3 regions of the Actinomadura geliboluensis genome follow, and region 1 is predicted to be linked to each of the others. Evidence: riboswitches for the same ligand, from Rfam matches in the RefSeq annotation. Region 1 holds a riboswitch; each other region holds the start of a gene.
What was found. Region 1 has a riboswitch for cyclic di-AMP ahead of ACGFI1_RS42520 (C40 family peptidase). Riboswitches for the same ligand answer to the same signal wherever they lie in the genome.
Positions count from the first base shown of each region.

Region 2: another riboswitch for cyclic di-AMP. It lies ahead of ACGFI1_RS02515 (CHAP domain-containing protein); the one in region 1 lies ahead of ACGFI1_RS42520 (C40 family peptidase).
Region 3: another riboswitch for cyclic di-AMP. It lies ahead of ACGFI1_RS30370 (C40 family peptidase); the one in region 1 lies ahead of ACGFI1_RS42520 (C40 family peptidase).

Region 1 covers NZ_JBICUA010000021.1:19,649-24,431, reverse strand. Annotated here, with positions in the region: gene ACGFI1_RS42525 (bifunctional glycosyltransferase/CDP-glycerol:glycerophosphate glycerophosphotransferase) at 1-2,140, opposite strand, end outside; gene ACGFI1_RS42520 (C40 family peptidase) at 2,385-3,152, opposite strand; cyclic di-AMP (ydaO/yuaA leader) riboswitch at 3,163-3,319, opposite strand; gene ACGFI1_RS42515 (PP2C family protein-serine/threonine phosphatase) at 3,777-4,783, opposite strand, start outside.
Region 2 covers NZ_JBICUA010000001.1:533,505-538,287, reverse strand. Annotated here, with positions in the region: gene ACGFI1_RS02525 (M48 family metallopeptidase) at 1-1,290, opposite strand, end outside; gene ACGFI1_RS02520 (hypothetical protein) at 1,542-2,864, opposite strand; gene ACGFI1_RS02515 (CHAP domain-containing protein) at 2,904-3,752, opposite strand; cyclic di-AMP (ydaO/yuaA leader) riboswitch at 3,769-3,893, opposite strand; cyclic di-AMP (ydaO/yuaA leader) riboswitch at 4,050-4,250, opposite strand; gene ACGFI1_RS02510 (C40 family peptidase) at 4,755-4,783, opposite strand, start outside.
Region 3 covers NZ_JBICUA010000010.1:281,963-286,745, reverse strand. Annotated here, with positions in the region: gene ACGFI1_RS30385 (DUF4396 domain-containing protein) at 1-236, shown strand, start outside; gene ACGFI1_RS30380 (BlaI/MecI/CopY family transcriptional regulator) at 287-667, shown strand; gene ACGFI1_RS30375 (M56 family metallopeptidase) at 672-1,913, shown strand; cyclic di-AMP (ydaO/yuaA leader) riboswitch at 2,016-2,163, shown strand; gene ACGFI1_RS30370 (C40 family peptidase) at 2,169-3,218, shown strand; gene ACGFI1_RS30365 (TMEM165/GDT1 family protein) at 3,570-4,154, shown strand; gene ACGFI1_RS30360 (TetR/AcrR family transcriptional regulator) at 4,659-4,783, opposite strand, start outside.

The DNA.
Region 1 (4,783 bases):
CGTAGCGCTCCACCATCCGCCGCAGCCGGGCCCTCTCGCCGGCGGAGGCCCTCTTCAGGCGGGGCTGGTCGAGGCCCATGGGCTTGACGGCCGAGCCGTGCCAGGTCTGGATATAGGTGGTCTCACGGCGTTTGCGCAGGCCCTCGGGGAAGCCCTGGTTGTCCACCCAGAACTGGGCGCGCGCCAGCGCCAGGAAGTACCGCCACGAACCCCGGCGGACGAGCACGGCGTCCTTGGGGAACCCCTTCGGGGAGGACGCGTACGCCCACACCGCCGTGATCGGCCGCCCCGTCCCGCGCAGCTCCCGGTAGAGGTACTTCGGGTTGTCGGAGTAGTGGCGTCCGAGATGGCTCTCGAAGACCACCAGGCCGGTCCGGACGGGCAGCCTGCTGAGCACCCGGTTGAACACGGCGATCTTGGTCCGGCGCGCGGTGAGCCGCCGGGCCGCCGCCCGCCGCACCGCCCGGACGCGGCGCCAGGCGAGCCGCCCCGGCGCCGAGGTGGCGGCGCGCCGCGCGGCGGCCCTCGCCAGCCGCGCCCACGGGCTCGCCGCCTCCAGCGTGAACGCCAGGTCGCCGCGGCCGGTGAGGCGGGAGCGGAGGCTGTCTCCGGCCAGCCGCGTCAGCCGGGGCCGGACGGGCAGCGCGACGCCCTCCAGCGGCGGCGATCCACGGCCCTCGCCGAGGCGGCAGACCATGTCCTCGCCGTCCGCCCGGACGCGCAGCCACGCGTCCCAGACGGGGTCGGCGAATCCGAGCGGCCTGATCTCGGCGGCCGGGTCGAACTCCGCCCGCCAGGCCAGGCGGTCGCCCTCGTGCCGGACGGCGACGCGGACCCGCGCCCGGCGCGCCCTGCGGCGCCGGTCGCGGAACTCCAGCGTCCCGGCCAGCTCGGCGTCCAGCGGGATCCGGCGCAGCGGGTTCGGCACATGCCCGGCGATCAGTGCGCGGCCGCCGCGCGTCTCCAGCCGCGTCACGGTCCCGGCCGGGCACAGCTCCTTCAGGGGCCGGACGTGGAAGCCGAGGCCGGTGACGTCCAGGATCCGGCGGCCGAGCCCCCCGCGGGGCCCGCCCTCGCCCCAGAAGACCCGCCCGTCCCGCTCCACCAGCCGGGCGCGGAGCACGGGCCGGCGCGGGGGCCGGTACTCGGCGGCGGCCAGCGCCCCGGCGTGGTCGCCCTCGCGGATCAGGTACGCGGCGATCGCGGGCAGCGGGTTGGCCAGCTCGAACACGCGCGGGTCCAGCTCGGCCAGGTAGCCGGCCGCGAGCTCCAGGAACCGGTCCCGGTGGGCGGGGTCGCGGCCGCGCAGTTCCCGCAGGTAGAGCAGCAGGTCGTGGTTGACGAACTTCACGTCCTTGGCGCGCCGCAGATCGTGCGCGCCGCGCAGCGCGAACAGCATGTCGATGCGCCGGTGGATCTCCAGCCGGTCGGCGAAGTTGGCCGGCTCGGACCGCCGGTTGGAGATCGACGGTGCCCCCGTCCGCCGCCGGACGAGCCAGCGGTAGACGCGGTGCGGGATCAGCGCGGTCCGCTCCGCCGCCAGGTAGGCCTCGGCGGTGAACAGCAGGTCCTCGTAGTGCAGCCGCTCCACGAACCGCAGCCCCTGCTCCTCCAGGAACCCGCGCCGGTACGCCTTGTTGGTGGAGAGGGTGTCGTAAAGGAGACCGGGGTTCTCGCGCAGCGACCCGTAGACGGCGCTGCGCTCGTACAGCCAGGGGTACCAGGGGCGGACGCGCCCCTTCGCCCCCTCCGGCATGTCCAGGAAGACCCGCTCGCACAGCCCGGAGACCAGGTCGGCGCCGGTGTCCTCGGCGGTGGCGAGCAGGTTGAGGCAGGCGTGCCGGTCCAGCAGGTCGTCGCTGTCGAGGAACATCACGTACCGGCCGGACGAGGCCTCGACGCCCGCGTTGCGGGGCCGGCCGCAGCCGCCGGAGTTCACCGGCAGGTGCACCGCCCGGACCCGGCCGGGCCGCGCGGCGGCGATCCGATCGGCGACCTCCCCGGTGCCGTCGGTGCTGGCGTCGTCGACGATCACGGTCTCGACGCCGCCCAGGGACTGCTCCAGCGTCGAGGCGACCGCATGGGGAAGCCGCCGGGCGTCGTTGTAGGCGATCACCACCACGCTGACATCCGGGCGCACCCGCTCGGCCTCCCCTCACCGGTCCCGCCGCGCACCGGACCGGCCGCCGGGGCCGGAGACCGGTCGGACGCGTTGCCAGGGATTCCTTTCCAGGAACGCCCCAGTGAGGTCCAAGGAGCATCAAAGGCTGTCAATGCTTCCCATTACTCGCCTTCAACGGCGACTTAGGACACACCTCCAGGAACGCCCGAAGGCGCCCGGCCGGAGCCGGGCGCCTTCGATGCGTGCGCTAGGGGGAGGAGCGTCAGGACGCGTACTCCGGGTAGCCGTAGCCGACGACCTCGGACTTGTCGCGGACCTTCTTCTCCACCTTGTCGTTGCTGTTGCCCTCGACCGTGCTGATCTTGCCGTTGCCGTTGTCCTTCACGACGAGGCCGACGTGGTCGATGTCGCCGATGCTGCCCTTCGAGCCGTCCTTCCAGTCGAAGAACACCACGGCGCCGGGCTTGGGCTTGTCGCCCCAGCGGTCGGCCTTCTTGAACCAGGTGGCGTGCTGGACGGTGTAGGCGTCCCAGCCCATGTTCTTCACGCCGGTGTGGGCCCCGACCCAGGACACGAACATGTCGCACCACTGGGCGCCGTTGTAGGCCTTGACCGAGAAGCCGCCGTCGCGCTGGGCGGTGGCCTTGGCGTGCGGGGTCGAGACGTACCACTTGTGGAACTTGGTCTGGCCGCCCTTGCCCTCGCTGATGCCGACCTGCTTCTTGGCGAGCGCGATGGCCTCGGAGGCCTTGACCGGACGCGGCGCGACGCCCCAGCCGGCCTCGCGGGCCTCGGCCTGGGTCATGCCCGCGGACTGCTTCGACGTGGACTGCTTCGACGCGGTGCCCTGCTCGGCCACCACGGCCGCCTTCGCCTGGGCCGGGGTCTCGGCCGCGGCGCTGCCGCCGGCGAGGGGGTTGAGGACGGCGAGTCCGACGGCTCCGGTGAGCACGGCGCCCACGGCGACGCCGACGGCCTTGTCCTCGGGGGAGAAGCGGTTGAGCGAAAGTCGATCGAAACGACCGGTCATGCAGGGAATCTCCTATCTTCCATGACGCCTACCGGGTTAGCTGACGGATTCGGGCATGGAAGCAGCCCTACGGCGCGGCTCTGGGTCGCGCCGATTCACCCCTGGAACGTTGGGTCCCCGGCTCCGTCCGGTCGCTTCGACCGGCACGGACTCGGCCTCGCACCGCACATGCGGCGCAGACTTATCGGATGTATCTCAGTGACTGATCTCTGAGGGGTGCGCGCATCGTCTGGCGCGCATCGCGTGCGGATACCGCTCCGCGATCCTCGGCCGCCCTGGGAACGGACGACCGGCGCGGCAACGCATGGGGTGCGTTGCGGGATTCCGGATAGAAGGTACCAACCTTCTGAGGAAAAGCAAACCAGGCACAAATCTCTGTCTTGCCTGCTCAAAGCCCTTCCAAGGATCCTTCAACACCGTCAGGCCCCGGCATCTTCCCGATCTTTACCGAACTGGCCCTCAGCCCTTTGCCCATGGGCCTTACAAGCCAATGCCCAAAGGGTAAAGAAACCCGGGGGGTTCCGGGCCGCATGCCCCGCCGCACCCTTCGCGGGGCCTGCGGGGGCCGTTCTCATGCGGCCTAGCTCACAGGGCCTGCCCGCCACCGGATCCGGGTGCGCTTCGTCACTCGACGCGCAGCGCGAAAAGCGTGGTGTCGTCCGCCGCCCGGTCGTGCTCCATCCGCGCCAGGACCTCGTCCAGCACCTGGTCGGGGCGGGTCGAGGCATCCCGCAAGATGCCGGTGAGGCGCTCGATGCGCTCGTCCAGGTCCGCGTCCCTGCGCTCCACCAGGCCGTCCGTGTAGAGGAACAGCATGTCCCCGGGGTCGAGCTCGGTGGTGATCGTCGTGTACTGCCAGCCGGGCATCGCACCGAGCATCGGGTCGCGGACCACCTCCAGCGGCGCCGCCCAGCCGTCCCGGACCAGGATCGGCGGCGGATGGCCCGCGCACGTCCACTCCAACACCCGGCGGGCCGGGTCGAAATGCCCGACGATCGCGGTGCCCGTCGCCGGCGGGTCCATGTTCCCGACCAGCTCGTTCAGCCAGCCGACCAGCCGCCCCGCGGGCTCGCCCGTGCACGCGAGGCCCAGCAGCCCGTTCCTCGTGCGCGCCATCGCGGCCGCCGCGGGCAGCCCGTGCCCGGCCGCGTCGCCGATCGCGAACACGGCCCGCCCGTCCGGCAGCACCCGCGTCGCGAACCAGTCCCCGCCGATGCGGGCGGTGCTCTCCGCCGCCAGGCTGCGCAGCGCCACCGTCAGGCCCGGCAGCTCCTCGATCTCGTCCTCGTCCGGCAGGATCGCGCGGCGCAGCGTCACCGCGACCCGCCGCTCCTGCGCCGTCCGCGCCTGCTGCTTCAGCATCTGCCGCCGGGTCTCGGCCAGCGCCCGCTCCACCCCGCGCCGCCGGGTGATGTCCTGCGAGACGATATTGATCGAGATCGGCAGCCCGGACTCGCCCAGCACCGGCTCGGCGAACAGCCACAGGTGCCGCGGCGTCCCGTCCGGCGCGATCACCCGGTGCTCGGCCTCCACCGGCTCCTTGCGGGAGAACATCGTCTGGATGGCCTCCTCCATCAGCGGGAGGTCGTCCTCCGCCACGACCTTCGGCAGGTCGTGCGGCATCGGCGGCA
Region 2 (4,783 bases), on a different contig from region 1:
CATCCGGGCCCAGTCGCGGGCCATCGCGATCCGGTCGGGCCCCGCGGGGTGCGTCATCCACAGGACGCGCTCCGCGGCGTCGGGGCTCAGATCGGAGATGTTGCGCACCGACAGTTCGTGCTGCATCGACACGAAGGTCGCCGGGTCGCGGGTGAGCTGGAGGGCGTGCGCGTCCGCGCGGGCCTCGATGTGCCGGCTCACCAGGTTCTGGACGGGGGCCGAGACCTGCGTCCCGGCCGCCACGAGCGCGAGCACCAGCGCGACGGTGCGCGGGTCCGCCGCCGCCCGCCCGCGGGACGCGTCCCCGGGCGGGCCGCCGGGATCGACCCCGGCGCGCCGCAGGAGCCGCGGAGAGGTCATCAGGAGGTACAGCAGGCACAGCGCCCCGGCCACGCCCAGCGCGCCCACCAGCGTCCCCCACAGGACGTCATTGCGCTTCGCGTGGCCGAGCTCGTGCCCGACGATCGACTCGATCCGCGGGCGCGGCGACTTCAGCAGCGTGTCGTACAGGACGATCCGCCGCGTGGAGCCGAACCCGGACACGTAGGCGTTCAGCGACGTCGTCCGGCGTGAGGCGTCGGCGACCAGGACGTCCTTCACCGGGACACCGTCCCGCTGCGCCATGGCGAGCAGGTCGGTGCGCAACTGCCCCTGCGGCAGCGAGTGGAACTTGTTGAACACCGGCTCGACGGCGATCGGGTAGATGAACGACACGAACACCACGAGCGCGAACCCGCCGGCGGCGGCGCCCGTCCACCAGTAGCGCGGGAACCGCCGTACGACCGCGTACAGGAGCAGCAGCGCGACCGTGTAGATGACCCAGCTGACGCCGAGGGACTTCAGCTGGTCGACGAGCCACGCGGACCAGCTCTGCGTCGACAGCCCGTACCGGCGCAGCACCGACTCGTGCCAGATGTCGAACGGCAGCCCTGCCAGGCGCAGCACGGTGATGAGGACCACCGCGGCGAGCGCGATCTTGAGGGGGCGGCGGCGGGTGCGGGCGGTGACCCGGCCGATGAGGCGGGCGCCGAGCGGGGTGAACCCGAGGGCCAGCACCACCGCGAGCCCCACCAGCAGCCCCGCGTAGGCGGGCGGGTTCACGGCCGAGTCGAACGCCCTGGACCGGGCGATCTCGGCGGGGGAGAAGTCGAGCGCCGGGTCGGCCTTCACATGCCCGCCCGGGACGTGCCCCGGCAGCGGGTTCCACGGCGTGGTCAGCGCCAGCACGGCCGCCACGGCCGCGAACAGCACCCCGGCGGCAACGGCGGCGGCGACCCGAGGCCGCCGCATCCCCGCGCCGTCGTTCTCGGCCGGGTCTCCATCAGCTCGGCCCCCACCCACCCCAGCCTCGCCCACGCCCTCCGACCCGCTTCGCTCAGTCGTGTTCTTTGTGGGGGGACGACCCCCCACACCCCCCGACTCGCTCCGCTCAGTCGTGTTCTTTGTGGGGGGACGACCCCCCACGCCCCCCGCATCGCTCCGCTCAGTCGTGTTCTTTGTGGGGGGACGACCCCCCACGCCCCCCGACTCGCTCCGCTCACTCATGCGAGCTCCTTCTTCACGTATTCGCGCCACAGGGCGGTGAAGCGGTCCCGGCCGAGGCCGAGCACGTCGCGCAGCGCGGCGGCCTCCGGGACGCGTCCGGCGGCCCGGTAGAGCCGCACGAGCGTCGCCTCACCGTACCGGTCGGCGACCATCCGGCACGCGAGCCAGGACTCCTGGTACGCCTGGGACAGGCGCGGGGAGCCGCCCGCGAAGGCGGCCGCCGCGGGCAGCGCGGCCGGGAGCCGCCCGGCGGCGACCTCGCGGCGCAGCTCGCCGGCCGCCGACCGGACGCTGATCTTGACGCGCCGGTAGCCGACGTAGTCGGCGAAGCCCTCGATGAGCCACAGCGGGGTCCGCCGGTCGCGGGCGCCGCCGGTGGCGACATGGGTCAGCTCGTGCGTGAGGACGACGTCGCGCCCGAGGCCGTTGAGGCGGCCGAAGGTGCCGGGGGAGACGATGACGCGGTCCTCGCCGCGGCCGGTGCCGCCCGCCGGCGCGACGGTGGCGAGCGCGGCGATCTCGCCGAGGCTCTGCCCCGGGCCCGCGAGCGCGGACGCCAGGCCCGCGTCGGCGGGGACCAGCGCGACGACCCGCTGCGCCCAGCCGCGGCCGACGACGCCGGTCACGACCGGCACGGCGGCGTCCAGGCGCGCGGCGATGCCGTCGAGGCCGGTGGTGTCGCCGATGACGAGGCTGCCGCGGCCCTTGACCACGGTCAGGGGCCCGCCGTCCCAGATCTCGGCGTCGTCGGTGAGGCCGCGGGACGTCCCGTCCCCGGCGATCGTCCAGGTGCCGGAGCCGGGGGCCATCGCGAGGTAGCGGGTGCGGGCGACGTGGCCCTTGTCGAAGCCCCGCAGCCGGTAGCGCACCTCGACGCGCAGGACGGCGCCGTCCTCGGACGCGGCCTGGACGTCGACGGCGCGTTCCTCCCAGCCTTCGAGGGGCAGCCTGCGGAGGTTGTCGTACATGCGGGACTGGGCGTCCTGGAACGTCTCGGGCGCGTCCCCGACGGTGGCGAGGAAGGCGAAGCGGTCGCCGGTCCGCACGGCCCGGGCGCGGTTGGCGAGGACGGTCCCGGCGGCGTCGAGGCTGAAGGGCCCGGCCGCGCGCGACGCGCCGTCCCGGGCGGCGCGGGCCTGCGGCGCCGCGCCGGCGCCGGCCCGCGCGCCGAGGAGCCCGGCGCCGCCCGCGAGCAGCGCGGCGGTCCCGCCCGCGCCGAGGACCAGGGCCCTGCGCCGCGTGACGGGACCGCCGTGCCGCGGGCCGTCCCGCTCGGGGGCGTCCCGCTCCGGATCGTCCTGGTCCCGAGCGTCCTCCATGCGCGCGATCCTATGCAGCCCGCGCCGCCGGGGAGGCCGTCACGACTTGTAGTCGGGGTATCCGTAGCCGACGATGTCGGCGGCGGAGCGCACCTTGACCTTGACGGCGTTGCCGGTGTTGCCCTCGACGGTCTGGACGGTGCCGTCGCCGACCTTCTTGATCACCATGCCGACGTGCCGGATGTCGGTGACCTTCTTGCCGCCGTCCCAGGCGAAGAAGACGATCGCGCCCGGCTTGGGCTCGGTGCCCCAGCGGCCGTGCTCCTGGAACCAGCGGGCGTGGGCGACCGTCCAGGCGTCGCTGCCGATCTGGTCGGTGAAGCCGATCTGCTCGCCGACCCAGGAGACGAACATGTCGCACCAGTTCGCGTCGCTGTAGCCGCCGAGCGAGCCGCCGTCGCGCGCGAGGGTCTGCTGCGCGCGGGAGGTGCTCATGTACCACTGCTGGAACTTGGTCTCGCCGCCGTCGTCCTCCTTCACGCCCACCTGGGACCGGGCGAGCGCGATGGCCTGATCGGCGGTGGGCCGCGAGGCCGCGGCCTGCGGTCCGGCGGCGGCCGGCTCCGGCTCGCCCTTCGCGGTCTTGCCGGGGGACGGCGCGGACGGCTTCGGCGTCTTGGCGGCCTTGCCGCTGCGCCCGCCCTTGGAGGCGTCCTTGGACGAGTTTCCGGACGAGCCCTTGTCCGCCTTCTTGGCGACGGCGGCGTCGGCCGCCGTGGTCGCCGCCGGGGCGGAGCCGAACGGCAGGACGGACGCCTGGGCGGTCACCGCGGCGGTGCCGAGTACGGCGGCGCCGACGAGGACGCCGCCGGTCGTCCGCCAGGGGAGGGACAGGGGGCGCGCCTTGCGGTGCTTGCCCGGGATCTTCTTGCGATGTGCGCCTGGCACGGGGGGTCTCCTCGACTTCCATGCCGCCTACCGGGTTAGCTGACGGGTTCGGGCGTGGAAGCCGCCCTACGGCCGCCCTTGGGCAGGCCGATTCACCCCGATGTGATGGGACTGGATGGGTCCCCGGCTCCGCGGACGGCGCGCCGGCGCGGCCGCGGACTCGGCGGTGACGTGCCCGCCATCGGGCACGCCGGTTCGGATGGGGAGCGCTCGGCGGGCGGGGCCCGCGGAGCGCAGGGGGTCCGGGCGTGGCCGCATGATGGGCGGCCACGCCCAGGTAACGCTGCGGAATCTCTCCTTCGCTCTTCCAGACGCCTACCGGGTTAGCTGACGGGTTCGGGCGAGGAAGCTGGCCCTACGGCGGGCTCCACCGGAACGGGGCCGGGAGAGACGCACCGATTCACCCCGGGTGCCGGAATGCCCGTCCGGGAGGACTCCCGGACTCCGGCGATGTGGTTCCCCGGTTCCGCGCTGCGGCGGATTCGGCGCTGCCGCTGCGCTCCTGGGGGCGAGATGGGGCCCGGCGCGGGACCTGTCTCCCGCGTGCGAACGAGCGGCGCCTGATGTTGTGCACGGACGACCGTCCCGTTGAAGGGGGGACGTCCGGGGAGGCTGACCCGGATGGACCGCCGTGGCCGCGCTCTCAGCGCCATGCCGCTGCGGGCGTGCGCACGGTGGGCCGGGCCGGCCGCGGTCCGCGTGCGGACCGCTGCGGCACCCTGAGGGCGCCGCGGGGACGGCGCGTGGGCCGTGCCGTCCCGAGGGGGTGCGGCGCGTGGCTCGCGCCGCCGTCACGCGGCGGACTGATGCGCCGCGTGGGGCCGCGGCGCCTGGTGGGCGTCGCGTGACCACGGCGTCTGGAGGGCGCCGTGAGTGAGGACAACGTACCAAAGCCCCAAGAGAAGGCAAACCCCCCCAAAATTAACAACGGACCAGGTCAACCCTGGTCCGTTGTCGGGGGGAGCCGTTCCGCGCCCCTGTGGCGGGGCGCGGCGGGACGCGTCAGGGGCGTCCGGCGCCGTAGTAGTTGC
Region 3 (4,783 bases), on a different contig from region 1:
CCGCGTTCGGCGTGGCGCTGGCCGCCGACACCGTCTCGATCGCGGTCATGGAAGTGCTGGACAACGCGGCCATGGTGGCGATCCCGGGAGCGATGGACGCCGGCCTGGCGGACCCCCTGTTCTGGGGTGCGCTCGCCATAGCGTTCCTGCTCGCCTTCATCGTCACCACGCCGGTGAACCGGTGGATGATCGGCCGAGGCAAGGGCCACGCCGTCGTGCACCAGTACCACCACTGACCCGGCGCACCGGTGCTCCGGCACAATGTGGGCAGGACGGAGGTGAGCGCGTGGCCGGACTGGGCGGGTCGCTCGAACGCTCCATCATGGACGTCCTCTGGGCGGCACCCGAACCACTGCGGGTGCGAGAACTCCTCGCGAAGCTCAACGAAGACTCCGACAAGGCGCTCGCCTACAACACCGTCCAGACCGTGGCCGAACGCCTCGCACAGAAGGGGCTCCTACAACGCACCCAGGACGGGACGGCCTTCCGCTATGGCCCGACCAGGGCGCGTGAGGAGTACGCCGTCGAACTGATGCTGGACGCGCTGACCGACGCCCCCGACCACGGCGCGATCCTCGCCCGCTTCGCCGAGAGCGTCCCCGCCGAGGACGCCCGCCACCTGCTGGACGCCCTGCGCCGCCGGACGTCCGACGGCGACGAGGCGTGACGCCGTGATCGTCCTGGTCGGCGCGCTCGTCGCCTCGGCGGTCCTGCTGGGGTGCCTGGCCGGGCCGGTCCTCGATCGGATCCGGGCCGGCGCCCTCGGCCCACGGACGGCGGTCGCCTGCTGGACGGCCGCGCTCGCGGGCACCGTCATCGCCAGCGCCGGAGTCGTCGCGGTCGCGCTGATCTCGCCCCCGGGGCCCGGACACGGACTGCTGACGCTGCTGCGCGACTGCCTGCCCCACCACGAGACCCAGGCGATGATCGCGGCGGCCGTGGCGAGCCTGGTCCTACTGGCGGCGTGCGGGACGAGGCTGGCCCGCGGGGTGCCGCGCCTGGTCCGGGCCCTGCGGCACCGCCGCCGCCACTGGGAGATGCTGCGCCTCGTCGCCCGCCAGCACACCCGGCACGCGGACGTCCTCGTACTCGACCACCCGGTGCCCGTGGCCTACTCCCTGTCCGCGCGCCGCCGCGCGATCGTGGTCAGCACGGGAGCCCAGGACGCACTGAGCGCCGCCGAACTCGGAGCCGTCCTCGCACACGAGCGAGCCCACCTCCGGCAACGCCACCATGCACTGCTGCTCGTCCTGGACTTGGCGCACGCCCTCCTCCCCTGGCTACCAACCGTCCGCCGAGCCAAAGCACGGCTACCGCTACTACTCGAAATGGCAGCGGACGACACAGCAGCGCACACCCACGGCCCCCGAACCCTCGTCAAAGCCCTACACACACTCGCCTCACCACCAGGCACCCCCAACCCGCCCGGTTCACTAGCAGCAACAGGCTCACAACCCTCATCCGAAGTGACCGGCGCCCCTTACACAGCCGAACTCCACGACATTGGCGGAGTGGTCGCCGCGCCCGGCCGGCTCGACGTGACCGGCCCGCTCGCCGCGCCCGGCCGGCTCGACGTGACCGGCTCGCTCGACGTGACCGGCTCGCTCGACGCGACTGGCTCGCTCGCCGCGACCGGGTCGCGTGAAGCGGGCGGCATGCCATGCGGGCCTGGAACCCGTGACGTTTGCGGTGTGGTTGTCGAGACCGGCTCGTTCGGCGCGTGTGGAGAGTTGGGGGCGGTCGGGGCGGGGATGGACGCGTTGGCGGCGCGGGTGCGGCGGCTGGAGGCCGGTGAGCAGGTGAAGCCGCGTGGGGCGTTCCGGGTGGTGGCGCCGGTGTTCGTGGCGGCGGCGGTCGCGGTGCCTCTCGCGGGCGCGGCTCTCGCGATCGGTCGGCTGGCCCTGCTCTGCTGATGCGTCTGGGACGTTTGCCGTAATCCGCGGCTTGAGTGGCGAATGAGGCGGCTATCTCCTACGCTGCGTAGGAGCCACCGTGACGAGCCCCCGCCGGGGGCGGCGATGGCGACGCCGAATCCCGTGGCCCATCGGCCCGGGAACCGGGGACCCGATCTCCACCGGGGTGAATCCGCTCCCTTCGCGGGGCGGTAGGGCGACTCTGGCCCGAACCCGTCAGCTGACCCGGTAGGCGGCACAGAGGAGGACGACCGCATGCAGCGACGCGCTGCCGTCATCGGCACGCCGAAACGCCGCACCCGCACCCCCCGAACCGTCACGGCATGGGCGATATCGGCCGCCGTGGCCGCGGCGCTCCTCGCACCGGCGCCCGCCTCCGCCGAGCCCGAGCCGTCCCGCCGGGAGCTGACCGCGCAGCAGAAGAAGCTCGCGGACGACGCCGAGAAGCTCAGCGAGCAGTACAACGGCCTGCGCGAGCGGCTGAAGCAGGCCCAGCGCGCCGCCAAGGTGGCCGAGGGCAACGCCGCCCGCCAGAAGAAGGCGCTGGACGACGCCCGCGCCAGGATCGTCAAGCTCGCAGCGGACAGCTACAAGAACGGCCCAGCGGACCCTGCCGTCGCCTTCGCCTCCGCCAAGGACCCGCAGAGCGTCCTTGACCGGTCGGCCACGCTCAACTACTTCGCCCGCCAGGACGGCGACCGCGTCGCCCACCTGCTCCAGACCATGCAGGCCGCCGAGCGCTCCCGCAAATCGGCCGAAGCGCGCGCGAAGCAGGTGCGCGAACTCACCGACGAGGCCAAGAAGAAGCGCAAGGAGCTCCAGGCCAGGCTCAAGAAGGTCGAAGCCAAGCTGGGCGTCGGCACGCCCATCCGAGGCAACGGCGGGCCCATCCCCAACGTGGACCCCGGCGGCGCCTCGGCCAAGGCCATGACCGCCGTTCGAGCCGCCCTGAGCCAGCTCGGCGTGCCCTACTCCTGGGGCGGCGGCACCGCGTCCGGCCCGTCCTACGGCACCGCGCAGGGCGCCAACATCAAGGGCTTCGACTGCTCCGGCCTGACCCTGTACGCCTACGCCCAGGTCGGGATCAACCTCCCGCACTACACCGGCGCCCAGTACAACGCGGGCACGCACGTGTCCATGTCACAGCTCAGGCCCGGCGACCTGGTGTTCTTCCACGCCGACCTGCACCACATGGGGCTTTACATCGGCAACGGCAAGATGGTCCACGCTCCGCAGACCGGCGACGTGGTCAAGATCAGCCCGCTCGCCGGACGGCCCTTCGCCGGCGGCGTCCGCGTCGCCTGACACGCTTCCCCCGACCGGCGTTCCCGTCACCCGTTCCCGGGTGACGGGGACGCTTCCATTCAGGGACGGCTCCTTTGCCGCGCCGGTCTAATGCCTTGCCGGATGTGTTGGCTACACTGGGGCCCGGCGAAGGGGAGTAGTCCTGTAATACCGCTGGTCGACACGCTGGACATCCTTGGACGTCCCGGCCATCGGGCCCCGCGAAGGGGTGGACGAGACCTTCGGCCACGGCATGACGTGGCCCGTACGACCGTGCGGGCCGTCCGATCGTGCCGGGCCGAGTGGTCCTCCCGTCGCCCGCCAGGGTGCCGGCCGAAGTCCGCGGCCCGGCCCCGTAAGAAGGCACCGCCCATGACCCTGGACCCGCTCGCGATTCTCACCGCGTTCGGCTTGATCTTCCTCGCCGAGCTGCCCGACAAGACGATGTTCGCCTCACTGGCCATGGGCACGCGCATGCGTCCGCTCTACGTGTGGTTCGGCACGTCCACGGCGTTCATCGTGCACGTCGCGATCGCCGTGGGGGCCGGCAGCCTGCTCAGCCTGCTGCCGGGCATGGCCGTCAAGCTCGTGTCGGCCGCCCTGTTCGCCTTCGGCGCCATCGTGCTGATGCGCGGCGGAGGGGACGACGACGAGGACGACAAGGCCGGCCAGAGGGTCACCCGGTTCTGGCCGTCCTACGTGGCCGCCTTCACGGCCGTGTTCATCAGCGAGTGGGGCGACCTGACCCAGATCACCACCGCCAACCTGGCCGCCACCAACGGATGGCTGCCGACGGCGATCGGCTCCGCCGCCGCCCTCATGTCGGTCTCGGCCCTGGCCCTCCTGGCGGGCCGCTTCATCGCCAACAGGGTCCCGCTGAAGACCGTCCAGCGCATCGGCGGCCTGTGCATGGCCGGCCTCGCCATCTGGACCCTCATAGAAGCCTTCACCATGTAACCCACCCCTCGGCCGACCCACCCTCGGCCGACCCACCCTCGGCCGACCCACCCCTCGGCCGACCCACCCCTCGGCCGACCCACCCTCGGCCGACCCACCCCTCGGCCGACCCACCCTCGGCCGACCCACCCTCGGCCGACCCACCCCTCGGCCGACCCACCCTCGGCCGACCCACCCCTCGGCCGACCCACCCTCGGCCAACCCACCCTCGGCCAACCCATCCCCGGCCAACCTCCCGGCCGACCGATCCCCGGCCAACCCCCCGGGCCAACCCCCCCGGGCCAACCCCACCGGCCGACCGACCCCCGGCCAACCGACCCCCGAGGCGCCCCTGGACCCCTCGCACGCGCCCGGGGGGCAAGTGAGCACCAACGATGGCGAACTGCCCGAAACGCCCCCGGACCCCTCGCAAGCGCCCCACAGGCAGAAAGCACTCACCGGCCTCGGGTTTCGCCGATCTACCTCTTCCGAGGGAACCAGCCGTTTCGCGGGTCGGTGCGGGGGTTAGCGGGTTTGGAGGCCGTTGAGGATGAGTGAGATGACGGCTTCGGACTCCGCTTCGGTCTCGGGGGAGTGCCACTCTGCGGCGTGGATCGGGTCGTGGAAGCGCGTGGTCGCATCGAGGACGG